DNA from 3 places in the Rahnella sp. BIGb0236 genome. Region 2 is predicted to be linked to each of the others. Evidence: predicted binding sites of a transcription regulator. Region 2 holds the regulator's gene; each other region holds the start of a gene.
The links. The regulator PurR, encoded in region 2, represses purine synthesis genes. The targets are predictions, from matches to a motif close to CANGCAAACGTTTGCNTG.

Region 1: rbsD (D-ribose pyranase) is a predicted target of PurR. The motif match lies at 1,697-1,714, and genes of this name have one in related genera.
Region 3: purM (phosphoribosylformylglycinamidine cyclo-ligase) is a predicted target of PurR. The motif match lies at 1,704-1,721, and genes of this name have one in related genera.

What each region holds. Positions count from the first base shown of each region.
Region 1 covers NZ_SOAO01000004.1:4,142-8,812, reverse strand. The annotation lists gene kup (low affinity potassium transporter Kup) at 1-1,511, shown strand, start outside; gene rbsD (D-ribose pyranase) at 1,727-2,146, shown strand; gene rbsA (ribose ABC transporter ATP-binding protein RbsA) at 2,154-3,659, shown strand; gene rbsC (ribose ABC transporter permease) at 3,666-4,637, shown strand; gene rbsB (ribose ABC transporter substrate-binding protein RbsB) at 4,661-4,671, shown strand, end outside.
Region 2 covers NZ_SOAO01000008.1:165,752-170,422, reverse strand. The annotation lists gene punC (purine nucleoside transporter PunC) at 1-562, opposite strand, end outside; gene punR (DNA-binding transcriptional activator PunR) at 699-1,604, shown strand; gene purR (HTH-type transcriptional repressor PurR) at 1,644-2,669, opposite strand; gene EDF78_RS17105 (C40 family peptidase) at 3,258-4,160, opposite strand; gene EDF78_RS25985 (hypothetical protein) at 4,515-4,643, shown strand; gene EDF78_RS17100 (Grx4 family monothiol glutaredoxin) at 4,624-4,671, shown strand, end outside.
Region 3 covers NZ_SOAO01000002.1:481,643-486,313, forward strand. The annotation lists gene uraA (uracil permease) at 1-610, opposite strand, end outside; gene upp (uracil phosphoribosyltransferase) at 817-1,443, opposite strand; gene purM (phosphoribosylformylglycinamidine cyclo-ligase) at 1,786-2,823, shown strand; gene purN (phosphoribosylglycinamide formyltransferase) at 2,862-3,500, shown strand; gene speG (spermidine N1-acetyltransferase) at 3,721-4,296, shown strand; gene ppk1 (polyphosphate kinase 1) at 4,617-4,671, shown strand, end outside.

The sequences.
Region 1 (4,671 bases), on a different contig from region 2:
CACCGGCAATTTCCGTCCTTTCCGCGATGGAAGGTCTCGAAATCGCAGCTCCTTCACTCGATCCTTATATCGTCCCCCTGTCCATTACTGTTCTGACGCTGCTTTTCATTATTCAGAAACACGGCACCGGCATCGTGGGCAAACTCTTTGCGCCGGTGATGTTGTTGTGGTTCCTGACGCTGGCGGTTCTCGGTGTGAACAGCATCATGCAGAATCCTGAAGTGCTGCGCGCCATGAATCCCATGTGGGCGGTTAACTTCTTTATTGAGCACAAGTCGTTCTCCTTCCTGGCACTCGGCGCCGTGGTGTTGTCGATCACCGGCGTGGAAGCGTTATATGCCGATATGGGCCACTTCGGGAAATTCCCGATCCGTCTGGCCTGGTTCACCGTCGTGCTGCCTTCTCTGGTGCTGAACTACTTCGGGCAGGGTGCGTTACTGCTGAAAGACCCTGAGTCGATTAAGAACCCGTTCTTCCTGCTGGCGCCTGACTGGGCATTGATTCCGCTTCTTGTGCTGGCGACGCTGGCGACCATTATCGCCTCTCAGGCTGTTATCTCCGGTGTGTTCTCCCTGACGCGTCAGGCTGTGCGTCTGGGCTATTTACCGCCAATGCGCATTATCCATACGTCAGAAATGGAAGCCGGTCAGATTTACATCCCGGCGATTAACTGGCTGCTGTATTTTGCGGTGGTTATCGTTATCGCCAGCTTCGAGCATTCAAGCAATCTGGCGGCGGCTTACGGTATTGCCGTGACCGGTACGATGGTGCTGACCAGCATTCTGTCGTGTACGGTTGCGCTCAAGAACTGGCACTGGAAACCTTTCCTGGTCGGGCTTTTGCTGATCGGCCTGCTGTTTATGGATATTCCGCTGTTTGCGGCGAATGCCACGAAACTGTTCTCCGGCGGCTGGTTGCCGCTGACGCTGGGTCTGTGCATGTTTATCGTCATGACTACCTGGAAAAGCGAACGTTTCCGCCTTATGCGCCGCATGAACGAGCACGGGAATTCCCTGGAAGCGATGATTGCTTCACTGGAGAAATCCCCGCCGGTTCGCGTGCCGGGAACTGCGGTGTATATGTCGCGCGCCATCAACGTTATTCCGTTTGCCTTACTGCATAACCTCAAACACAACAAAGTGTTGCATGAGCGCGTGGTGCTGCTGACGTTACGTACGGAAGATGCGCCTTATGTGCATAACGTCCGGCGCGTCACTATCGAGCAGCTTTCGCCGACGTTCTGGCGTGTGGTCGCCAGTTACGGATTTAAAGAAACCCCGAATGTGGAAGAAGTGTTCCACCGTTGTGGTCTGGAAGGCCTGCCGTGCCGGATGATGGAAACGTCGTTCTTTATGTCGCACGAATCGCTGATCCTGACCAAACGCCCGTGGTATCTCTATTTCCGTGGCAAACTCTTTATGGCGCTCAGCCGTAACGCCCTGCGCGCGCCGGATCAGTTTGAAATCCCGCCGAACAGGGTGATCGAACTCGGCACGCAGGTAGAAATCTGATCCTCATTTCTGCCGGTCACAGGGCACCTTCGGGTGCCCTGTTTTATTTCTGCTTTCCCCTTTCTGAAACGACTAACTCAAATTTCTCTGCGGTTTCTGAATCATTCAGCGAAACGTTTCGACGTTGATCACAATTTCATCACAACCCCGTTGCCATGTACGGTTAACTTTATAAACTCCTCCGTGAGCGAAACGTTTCGCTGTAGGAGTTCACAATGAAGAAGTCACCGCTATTAAATGCCGAAATCTCACATGTTATTGCCCGGTTAGGTCACACCGATCAGCTGGTTATTGGCGATGCCGGTCTTCCGGTGCCAGCAGCTTGCCAACGCATCGATCTGGCTCTGACCCAGGGAGTCCCCACCTTTTTACAAGTCTTAGAGGTAGTGACACATGAGATGCAGGTTGAGCGGGCTATCCTCGCCGAGGAAATCCTCACTAAAAATCCTCAACTCCATGAAGCGTTGCTCGCCCAATTGACACAACTCGAACAACACCAGGGAAACACCATTGCTTTGGATTACGTCAGTCATGAGGCATTCAAAGCGCAAAGCGAAAAAAGTCGGGCTGTGATCCGCAGCGGGGAATGTTCGCCTTACGCGAACGTTATTCTGTGTGCCGGCGTAACCTTCTGAGGCCTTTATGCAACCTTTGCTGCAACTGACAGGCATTGATAAAGCCTTTCCCGGCGTTAAAGCACTTTCCGGCGCGGCGCTCAGCGTCTATCCGGGACGTGTGATGGCGCTGGTGGGAGAAAACGGCGCGGGCAAGTCCACCATGATGAAAGTGCTGACCGGCATCTACCAGAAAGATGCCGGTTCAGTCCATTTCCTCGGTAAGGAAGCGGCGTTCAATGGACCGAAAGCGTCTCAGGAAGCCGGGATTGGCATCATCCATCAGGAATTAAACCTGATCCCTCAACTGACGATTGCTGAAAACATCTTCCTCGGCCGTGAGTTTGTGAACGGTTTTGGCCGCATCAACTGGAAAAAGATGTATGCCGAAGCCGACAAGCTCCTGGCGCGTCTGAATCTGCGTTACAAAAGCGATCGTCTGGTCGGTGAATTATCGATTGGCGACCAGCAGATGGTCGAGATTGCCAAAGTTCTGAGCTTCGAATCCAAAGTCATCATTATGGATGAACCGACGGATGCCCTGACCGATACCGAGACGGCTTCTTTATTTAGCGTGATCCGCGAACTGAAAGCCGCAGGTTGCGGAGTGGTGTATATCTCCCACCGTATGAAAGAAATCTTCGAAATCTGCGATGACGTGACAGTGTTCCGTGACGGGCAGTTCATCGCAGAACGTCCGGTCAGCGAGCTGGAAGAAGACACGCTGATTGAAATGATGGTCGGTCGCCGCCTCGAGGAACAGTATCCGCGTATTAATCATGAGCGTGGCGCGCTGCGTTTACAGGTTCGCGATGTCAGCGGGCCGGGCGTCGATAACGTCAGCTTTGATTTGCACAGTGGCGAAATCCTCGGGATTTCCGGTTTGATGGGCGCAGGCCGCACCGAACTGATGAAAATACTCTACGGCGCACTGCCGCGTAAAAGTGGTTATGTGGCGCTGGATGGCCGCGAAGTGGTGACACACTCACCGCAGGACGGGCTGGCAAACGGCATTGTGTATATCTCCGAAGACCGTAAGCGCGATGGGTTAGTGCTCGGCATGTCGGTGAAAGAAAATATGTCGCTGACCGCGCTGCGCTATTTCAGCCACGGCGGCGGTCGCCTGAAGCATGCCGACGAACAGCAGGCTGTCGGTGATTTCATCCGCCTGTTCAATATTAAAACGCCGTCGATGATGCAGACCATCGGCCTGCTTTCCGGCGGCAATCAGCAAAAAGTGGCGATTGCCCGCGGGTTAATGACGCGGCCGAAAGTCCTGATCCTCGACGAACCGACGCGCGGCGTTGACGTCGGTGCCAAAAAAGAGATTTACCAGCTTATAAACCAGTTCAAGCGCGAAGGGCTGAGCATCATTTTGGTTTCCTCAGAAATGCCGGAAGTGATCGGCATGAGTGACCGGGTTTTGGTGATGCACGAAGGTCATTTAAGCGGTGAATTCCCGATAGAACAGGCTACGCAGGAAGTGTTGATGGCAGCCGCTGTCGGCAAGCAATACGGCGTGACGCAGGAGTAATCAGATATGAGTTCTCAGACATTGCCAGCCCAAAAGCGCTGGATCAGTAAAGAGTGGTTGTTGGAGCAAAAGTCTCTGATTGCGCTGCTGGTGTTGATTGCCGTGGTCTCTTCCATGAGCCCGAACTTCTTTACCGTTAATAACCTGTTTAACATCCTCCAGCAAACGTCGGTCAACGCCATTATGGCGGTCGGCATGACGCTGGTGATCCTGACCTCCGGTATCGATTTGTCCGTCGGTTCGCTGCTGGCGCTGACGGGTGCCGTCGCTGCCTCAATTGTCGGGCTGGAAGTGAACGCCTTTGTCGCCGTGGGTGCCGCACTGGCGCTGGGCGCTGCCGTGGGCGGTGTGACCGGCATGATTGTGGCCAAAGGCAAAGTCCAGGCGTTTATCGCCACGCTGGTCATGATGTTGCTGCTGCGTGGCATCACGATGGTGTACACCAATGGCAGCCCGATCAGCACCGGTTTTAATGATGTGGCCGATGTATTTGGCTGGTTTGGTATCGGCCGCCCACTGGGCATCCCGACACCGGTCTGGCTGATGGCGGTGGTGTTTATTGCGGCGTGGTACATGCTGCATCACACCCGCTTAGGACGTTATATCTACGCGCTGGGCGGTAACGAATCCGCGACGCGGCTGTCAGGTATCAGCGTCGATAAAGTTAAAATTATCGTCTACTCCCTGTGTGGTTTGTTAGCGGCTCTGGCCAGTATCATCGAAGTGGCGCGCCTGTCTTCTGCGCAGCCTAACGCTGGTACAGGATATGAGCTGGATGCGATTGCCGCAGTGGTATTAGGGGGAACCAGCCTGTCCGGGGGTAAAGGACGCATTGTTGGAACGCTGATCGGTGCACTGATCCTTGGCTTCCTGAATAACGGTTTGAACTTATTAGGTGTTTCTTCCTACTACCAGATGATCGTAAAAGCAGTCGTCATTCTGCTGGCGGTTCTGGTGGATAACAAAAGCAACAAATAAACTCTCCTACAGGACTTATGACCATGAATATGAA
Region 2 (4,671 bases):
GTGGCGCAGGTTTGTTTTCGCGCAATGTCAGCGTGGTGATCAACAGAACAACAGCCACGACGGTCAGCAGGGCAAAGATCGCTTCCCAGTCAAAATGATTCAGCACCCATGCGCCGAGCAACGGGGCGAGGGCTGGGGAGAGCGCCACCAGCGGCATAATGCTGGCGAAGGTTTTTTTAGCCACATCCGCCGGGAAACGGTCAACGACGATGGCCTGCCAGGTGACGGCTGCCGCACAAACGCCCATTGCCTGCAGGAACCGCAAGGCCAGCAGGGCGCGCACGTTTTCAACCCACAACACACCCAGACAACCCACTGCAAACAGTGTCAGGCCAATGAGCAATACCGGTTTACGGCCGATGCGATCGGACAGCGGCCCCCACAACAACTGGCCGATGGCAAAGCCGCCGAGAAAAATACTCAGGCTGGCGCTGATCATGCCCGGACTGGTTGTCAGACTGGTTTGCATGGCGCTGAAGGCAGGAAGGTACATGTCGGTGGCTAAAAAGCCGAGCATGCTCAGTCCCGCGAGATAGAGCATAAATCCAAAGGAGGGTTTCATTATTGTCTCGTTAATGTCGTGATTGCAGGTGATTTGACGCAGATTACGTACCGGAGGCGGAGTTTAACGCTTTGATAACAGCGTTGTGAAACGCTAATATTTGCACTCTGCTATCAAAAAAGTTGAAGGCTAAAATATGTGGTCAGAATACGCTCTTGATGTGGTGGATGCGGTGGCAAGAACGGGCAGCTTTAGTGCCGCGGCGCAGGATTTACACCGCGTGCCTTCTGCCATCAGCTACACCGTCCGGCAGCTTGAACAATGGCTGGCAGTGCCGTTATTTGAACGCCGTCATCGTGACGTGGTGCTGACGCCTGCGGGCAAGGTTTTTGTCGATGAAGCCCGCATTCTGACAAAAAAAATGATAGCCACCCGTCGCCAGTGTCAGCAGGTCGCTAACGGCTGGCGCGGCGAACTACGCGTGGCGGTAGACCGGATTGTTAAACCCGCGCGGACGCGAAGGCTGGTACTCGATTTTTACCGCCATTTTCCCGATACGGAACTGATCATCCACTCGGAAGTGTTTAACGGTGTCTGGGATGCGCTGGTGGACGGAAGGGCGGATGTGGCTATCGGTGCCACGAGAGCCATACCGGTGGGTGGCCGGTTTAATTTTCGCGACATGGGATTCATGGACTGGCACTGCGTGGTCAGCCCCCAACATCCGCTGGCGCAGTTGTCCGGTTCGCTCAGGGATGACCAGCTGCGGCCTTATCCGGCGCTCTGTCTGGAAGACACCTCCCGCACATTGCCCAAACGCGATACCTGGACGCTCGACAACCAGCGACGTCTGGTGGTGCCTGACTGGACCTGTGCGCTGGAATGCCTGACAGAAGGATTATGTGTCGGCATGATGCCGGTTCATCGCGTCATCCCGTGGATAGAACAGAATAAATTGCAGGTGCTGACACTGGAAAATCGTTTCCCCGACAGCCCGTGTTGTCTGACGTGGGACCAGAGCAATCCGTCGCCGTCACTGGCGTGGTTACTGGACTATATGGGCGATACAGAAACGATGAATGAGGAATGGTTGCGGGATTAGCAAAAAAAAACGCCTGCACAGGCAGGCGTAGTTACACAATTAACGGCGGTAGTCGCGATACGGACCGTCGGCCACGGAACGGCGTTCAACCAGTTTCGGATGCACTTCGATGGTCTGCGATTCTTCGCGCTTACTGACAATTCTGTCCAGCAACATGGTAAAAGCCATTTCGCCCAGACGCTCTTTAGGCTGATGAACCGTGGTCAGCGCCGGTGAGAAATAGCGGGCATTACGCACATTGTCATAGCCGATCACAGAGATATCCTGCGGAACCCGCAGGCCAAGCTCATCGGCAGCACAAATGGCGCCCATCGCCATCACGTCACCGCCACAGAACACCGCAGTAGGGCGGCTTTTCTGCATCAGGATTTTATGCATCGCCTGATAGCCGGATTCCGGTTCAAAATCGCCCTGAACGACCCATTCATCACGCAGAGGAATATTGGCTTCGGTCAGTGCCTTCACAAAACCCTGGAAACGACCGCCGCCGGTATTACGCGCCAGTTGCCCCGGGATCACACCAATATCACGATGACCGCGTTCAATCAGATAACGACCGGCCATGTAGCCGCCCTCGAAAGCATTATCAATAATGCTGTCGGTGAAGTTTTTGCGCGCCTCGCCCCAGTCCATGACGACCATCGGGATTGAGCGGTACTCCTCCAGCATATTAAGCAGTTCGTCGGGATATTCCGCGCACATCACCAGCAAGCCATCGACGCGTTTTTGCGCCAGCATCTGCAGGTAAGCCTGTTGTTTCTCCAGATTGTTGTGCGAGTTACACAAAATCAGCGTGTAGCCTTTGGAGAAGCAGCTGTTTTCGACGGCTTCAATCACTTCGGCGAAATAGGGCGCTTCACTGGAGGTGGCCAGCAGACCGATCGTTTTGGTGTTATTAACCTTCAGGCTGCGCGCCACGGCGCTTGGCGAATAGTGTAAGTCCTTGATGGCAAGGAGAACCGCAGCTTTAGTTTCTTCGGCGACGAAACGTGTTTTATTGATGACGTGCGACACGGTTGTAGTGGAAACGCCAGCGCGCTTTGCGACATCTTTAATCGTTGCCATGTAAACAATGACTCCTGAACTCACGTGTTTCAGCACGTTAGCATTATGTTAATCGTTTGCTTGCGTGGATTTAACTGCTGACTTCTAAAAGGGCAGTGAAATCGTTGGGTGGATTCTTCAGAATGAGGCGTGAAATGCTCTCGGGTGAAATCGACCGGCACACAGGCGTGGTAACCGACAATTTTCTCTTATAATGCAGGAAAGTGGAAGCAAAATTCTCATGACAGCATTGTCATTCAGCACAAGATTTTAAATGTGAATTATGAGAAAATGCGTTGGCACACATTTAGTGTGGCTTAAAAAATGCCACAACTTGATCCGAAAGGGGGTTTGATGGACAGCAACCTGAAATTATCGTTGATCACCACGGTATGCGCTTTGCTTATGATTATCGCTTTCAGCTTTACTGCGGTAATGAACTGATTTTATAAGCGATCCGCAATAAAAAAGGGCGATCCCGGTAACAGGTATCGCCCTTTTCAATGTGATGCAGTCACCTTATCCGCCGACATTCTTCCCTGCAGAAACTCTTCGTTAAATGCTATTCATTGGCTGATTAGCGAAACTTCAGACTTAACGAATTGTTTATTATCGGATCGTTTTCGGGGTCATTACCCGACGTGCGCCCACATAGTGATCTTGCCAGTAATCATCGCCCAGTGAGGTGATTTTAATGTCTTCACCGGTTCTTGGCGACTGGATGAATTTGCCATTACCGACATAAACACCCACATGGTCTGCTGCGCCGCGATTATTAATTCTGAAAAACACCAGATCGCCGCTTTCCAGTTCACCGCGTTTGACCGGTGCCGCATCGCGCAGATGGTACATTTCATTCGCTGTGCGTGGCATCTTAATGCGAATCAAATCTTTGTAGGCATAATAGACTAAGCCACTGCAATCAAAACCGGTGTTGGGAGAGGTGCCGCCCCAGCGATACGGTTTGCCGACCTGGTGCATCAGCTTGGTCATCGCCGTTTGCTGTGCGTGCTGATAACGTTTTTTGTGTGTCGCGCTCAGCGTAATCGGTTTGCTGTCTTCTTCGCGGAGCTTCTTGCCCTTGCGGTGGCGGCCATAAGCGTCTTTCTTACTGACCTTTGCGCTACTGTTCTTTGCCAGTGCGCGGGTTTTGGTTTGTTTCTCGGTCTTGCTCTCGGCCCGCGTGGTCCTGAGGGTCTTTTCTTTTTTACTCTCAGCCCGGGTCGTTTTTACGCTTTTATCAGAAGTGGCCTTTCGTTTAACCAGTTCAGTACTTTTTACTTTCTTCTTCGAATTCTTGTCCTGTGTTTTTTGTTCTGTTACCGGCGCGATTTTTGATTTTTTATTGGTTTTGGCGGCGGCGGTCTTTCGCTTTCGGCGTTCTTCAGGGGCGGCCTGATTAACATGGCTCTTTCGCTGATCGGCAGAGACGCGCGTCTGTGGCGATGCATGGGCGATATTGAGGAAAAGCTGGGTAAAGAGCAGCACAAAAAGCGTGAACAGTAAGCGCATAGCTTCGTTACCATGAGTGGTAGGGTTAAACATCAGGGTTGTCAGAGTATTGCCTAAAAGAACCCGACAAAAAAGCACGAATTGACTCGATTCTAGATCATATTGTGAGAAAAAGTTAATAGCTTTTTTTATGTCGAAATAACCGCCATTTTTAGTCAATAAAATAACCATTTTTCATCAGGTTAATATTTGAGTTAAAGAATGGGATTTTGCAAATCTGACATTATCGTTGAACGCCAAAAATGTTATTCTCGATGAATCTTTAAATATGTGAACCTGAACCCAGGCGCCGAAAATTGTTTAATAAAATGCCAGTATTGAGAAAGACCCCACAAAAAATGGCGTTTTTATCTGGTGGCAGCCATCGTTACAATAGAAGGCATTGTGTTTGCGCACCGTCTTTGTGTGCTGCGCGTGAAGAGTAATGACCGTGACAGCCTGTACCGGCTTGAGGAAGCAAGAAATGACCACTCCAACGATTGAAAAGATTCAGAAGCAAGTTTCTGAAAAC
Region 3 (4,671 bases), on a different contig from region 2:
CATCCACCACGCCCATAAAGAACGACAGCGCGTAACCGACCAGCACGCCGATCAGGATCGGGATAATCGCCAGGAAACCCCGGAACAGCACCGAACCCAGAATGGTCACGGAGAGCGTCACCAGCGAAATGGTGATGGTGGTGGAATCCACTGCTGCGCCATCCGCAGGCAGCAGCCCTGCCATGTTCGCCGCCACACCCGCCAGCTCCAGCCCGATGACGGCAACGATTGCGCCCATCGCCGCAGGCGGGAACATCACGTTAATCCAGCCGATCCCGGCTTTCTTAACAATCAGCGCCACCAGACAGAACAACAGCCCGCAAACAATGAATCCGCCCAGTGCCGCCTCATATCCCATCGGCAACAACAACAGCACCGGAGAAATAAACGCAAAACTTGAGCCGAGGTACGCCGGTATCTTCCCTTTACACACAAATAAATACAGCAAAGTCCCTATGCCATTAAACAGCAGCACCGTTGCCGGGTTGATCTTGAACAGAATGGGTACCAGAACGGTGGCACCAAACATGGCAAACAGATGCTGGAAACTCAGGGGGATTGTCTGCAGCAATGGCGGACGTTCGCTTACCCCGATGACACGACGGGTCATGAATGTGATCCTCTCAAAGGTGTGATGTTGTGTTATTTACAGCCTTTTGCTCTAAATAATTCGGGTTGCATGAAGGCGGCAAGTCCGTGAGTCCCCGGGAGCATAGATAACTATGTGACCGGGGTGAACGGGCGCAGCCAACGCATCTGCAGCCTGAAGTATGACGAGCAAAAAAAAGCCGACTCTTCAGTCGGCTAATTGCTTATTTACTTCGTACCAAATATCTTGTCGCCCGCATCACCGAGCCCCGGAATGATGTAGCCTTTCTCATTGAGCCCCTGATCCACCGAGGCGGTGTACAGCTCAACGTCCGGGTGGGCGGCTTCGAGAGCGGCGATCCCTTCCGGTGCGGCGACCAGCACCAGCACTTTAATGCTCTGGCAGCCGGCTTTTTTCAGCAGGTCGATGGTGGCAATCATTGAGCCACCGGTAGCCAGCATCGGGTCAACCACCAGCGCCAGACGTTCTTCGATGTTAGAAACCAGCTTCTGGAAATACGGCACAGGTTTCAGTGTTTCTTCATCACGGTACACGCCAACTACGCTGATACGCGCGCTTGGTACGTGTTCCAGTACGCCTTCCATCATGCCCAGACCGGCACGCAGGATTGGCACAACGGTAATTTTCTTGCCTTTGATCTGATCGATTTCCACCGGGCCATTCCAGCCTTCAATGGTCACTTTTTCAGTTTCTAAATCGGCAGTCGCTTCATACGTCAGCAGACTTCCCACCTCAGAAGCCAGTTCGCGAAAACGTTTCGTGCTGATGTCGTTTTCACGCATCAGGCCCAGCTTGTGTTTCACCAGCGGGTGTTTCACCTCGACGATCTTCATTATTTATTCTCCTAAGGTGGTTGAGCTGCAAAAAAAAATCGCGAGATTATAACGCCATTTTTTTTGAACGCCACAGCCAATTGCCTGATCCAGATCAACTTATCCTTCTTCACTGAAGCCGCAGCTGCGTTAGCGGCTCTCTCTCTCACCCGAATCACTGACTCAAGTCAGCTCATCGGGATTTGCTCGTTTGCTGCAACGCCAATGACTTCGGCTAAGTGTTGTATCTTTAAGTATAGATAGTGACTCTGAATAAGGCGCTCGCAAACGTTTGCTTCCACTGTTAGAATTGCCCCGCTTTATTCTTCAACCACCAACCCAAACCGCCGTGGGGACTTCGCAGTGACCGACAAAACCTCTCTCAGCTATAAAGACGCAGGCGTAGATATCGATGCCGGTAACGCATTGGTAGACCGCATTAAAGGTGTAGTAAAACAGACTCGCCGCCCTGAAGTGATGGGTGGACTGGGCGGTTTTGGTGCCCTCTGCGCGCTGCCGCAAAAATATCGTGAACCCGTGCTGGTCTCGGGTACCGACGGCGTTGGCACCAAGCTGCGTCTGGCGATGGATTTGAAACGCCACGATACCATCGGTATCGACCTGGTCGCGATGTGCGTCAACGATTTGATCGTTCAGGGCGCTGAACCGCTGTTCTTCCTCGACTATTACGCCACCGGCAAACTGGACGTCGATACCGCCGCCAGCGTGATCACCGGTATCGCAGAAGGCTGTAAGCAGTCTGGCTGTGCGTTAGTCGGCGGCGAAACCGCTGAAATGCCGGGTATGTACCACGGCGAAGATTACGACGTTGCAGGCTTCTGCGTCGGCGTGGTGGAAAAATCAGAAATTATCGACGGCAGCAAAGTGGCTGACGGCGATGTACTGATCGGTCTGGCCGCCAGTGGTCCGCACTCCAACGGTTACTCGCTGGTGCGCAAAATTCTGGAAGTCAGCAAGACTGACCCGGAAACCACCGATCTGGCAGGCAAACCGCTGGCCGATCACCTGCTGGCACCGACCAAAATTTACGTGAAATCGATTCTGAACCTGATCGAAAATGTGGATGTTCACGGCATCGTCCACCTGACCGGTGGCGGCTTCTGGGAAAATATCCCCCGCGTCCTGCCGGACAACACGCAGGTGATTATCGATGAATCAAGCTGGCAGTGGCCGGATGTCTTTACCTGGCTGCAAACCGCCGGTAACGTCAGCCGTCACGAAATGTACCGCACCTTTAACTGTGGCGTGGGCATGCTGGTAGCACTTCCTGCCGGACTGGCGGATCAGGCGATTGCATTACTGAACGATAATGGCGAAAAAGCGTGGAAAATTGGCTACATTAAAGCCTCTGATTCCGCTGAGCGCGTCGTGATCAACTAAGTGTTCAGTAATACAACTCACTGAAAGCAGGGTAGAAGATGAAAAGGATTGTGGTTCTGGTATCGGGCGAGGGAAGCAACTTACAGGCCCTGATCGATGCCTGCCAGCAGGGACGGATCAACGCAAAAATCAGTGCAGTCTTCAGCAATAAAATCGCTGCCTACGGGCTTGAAAGAGCCCGTTTAGCGGAGATTCCGGCGCACGCGCTGGATGTCAAAGCTTACGAAGACCGGGCGGCATTTGACGTTGCACTGGCGGATGCCATTGAGACTTTCCATCCTGATCTGGTGGTGCTGGCCGGGTATATGCGCATTCTGACCGGCGAATTCGTCCAGCGTTTCGCCGGGCGAATGATCAACATTCACCCTTCCCTGCTGCCGAAATATCCGGGCCTGCACACTCACCGTCAGGCGCTGGAAAATCAGGATGCCGAACATGGTACGTCCGTGCATTTTGTCACTGAACAGCTTGACGGCGGCCCGGTGATTTTACAGGCCAAAGTGCCGGTATTCGCTGACGATACAGAAGAAGAGCTGATTGCCCGCATACAAACGCAGGAACACAGCATTTATCCGCTGGTGGTCAGCTGGTTTGTTGACGGACGTTTGTCGCTGCAAAACGGTCAGGCATTGCTGGACAACAATCCGCTTTCTGAACGCGGATACGCAGAAGATTAATCTACTTCCGCCTCACGATTTCACTCTAAACCGGCCCTGTGCCGGTTTTTTATTTTCCGTCATTTGACAGTTGTTTACATTTCGCCCGATATAATGCACATCCCGGCGCACGTTTAAACGTCGTTTGTGCGCCGACCTTCATCTGAAACACGGTTGTTTCAGACCTCATATTTACGAAGGTTACCCTCATAAAACGGCTTTTATAGTTGAGGAACACCCCATGTTTAGCCATAACAGCGTCAGATTACGTCCACTGGAAAAGGACGACCTGTCGTTTGTTCATCGTCTTGATAATAACGCCAGCATCATGCGTTACTGGTTTGAAGAACCTTACGAGGCTTTCGTCGAACTGACCGATTTGTATCACAAACATATCCATGACCAGAGCGAACGCCGCTTCATCATCGAATTTGAAAGCGGGCCGGTCGGCTTAGTGGAGCTGGTGGAAATTAATCATATTCACCGCCGCGCGGAATTTCAGATCATCATCGACCCGCAGCATCAGGGCAAAGGTTTTGCCGGTGATGCGGTACGTCTGGCGATGGATTATGCGTTTTCCGTCCTGAACCTCTACAAACTGTATTTAATCGTCGATAAAGAAAATAAAAAGGCGATCCACATTTACAGCAAATTAGGGTTTGAGATTGAAGGCGAACTGAAACAGGAATTCTTTGTGAACGGCGAATATCGCAGCGCCATCCGCATGTGTATTTTCCAGCCGCAGTTTCTGGCGAAATACAAATCCAAACCTGTTCAGGTCAGGCCTGAATCCCTGATTGGCGCCAGCACGGTGTAATACTCCCGCGCCCTAAATCAGTAAAATAATGACCAGTGAGGGGCGCAGATGTCCCTCACCGGTAAGACTTTTCCCGCCTTTTCCTCCCATTTATTTCCCTGATATAAACTCTTCTGAAATCATCCTTTGTTATGTTGGACTTTCCTGTCAATCTTTCGCAATATTGTTAGCAGACACTAGGCCCCTCTCACAGAAAACTTCCTGCTGCGCTGGCCGTTTTAAAGGCAGGCAATACGGAGAATATGTTGAGCGACATCGCGGTGTTTTCGGGCAAATTTGCCTGTACGGGCCAGGTTGCAAGCTAAATGAACGGAGTGAAAATGGGTCAGGAAAAGCTTTATATCGAGAAAGAACTAAGCTGGCTGTCCTTCAATG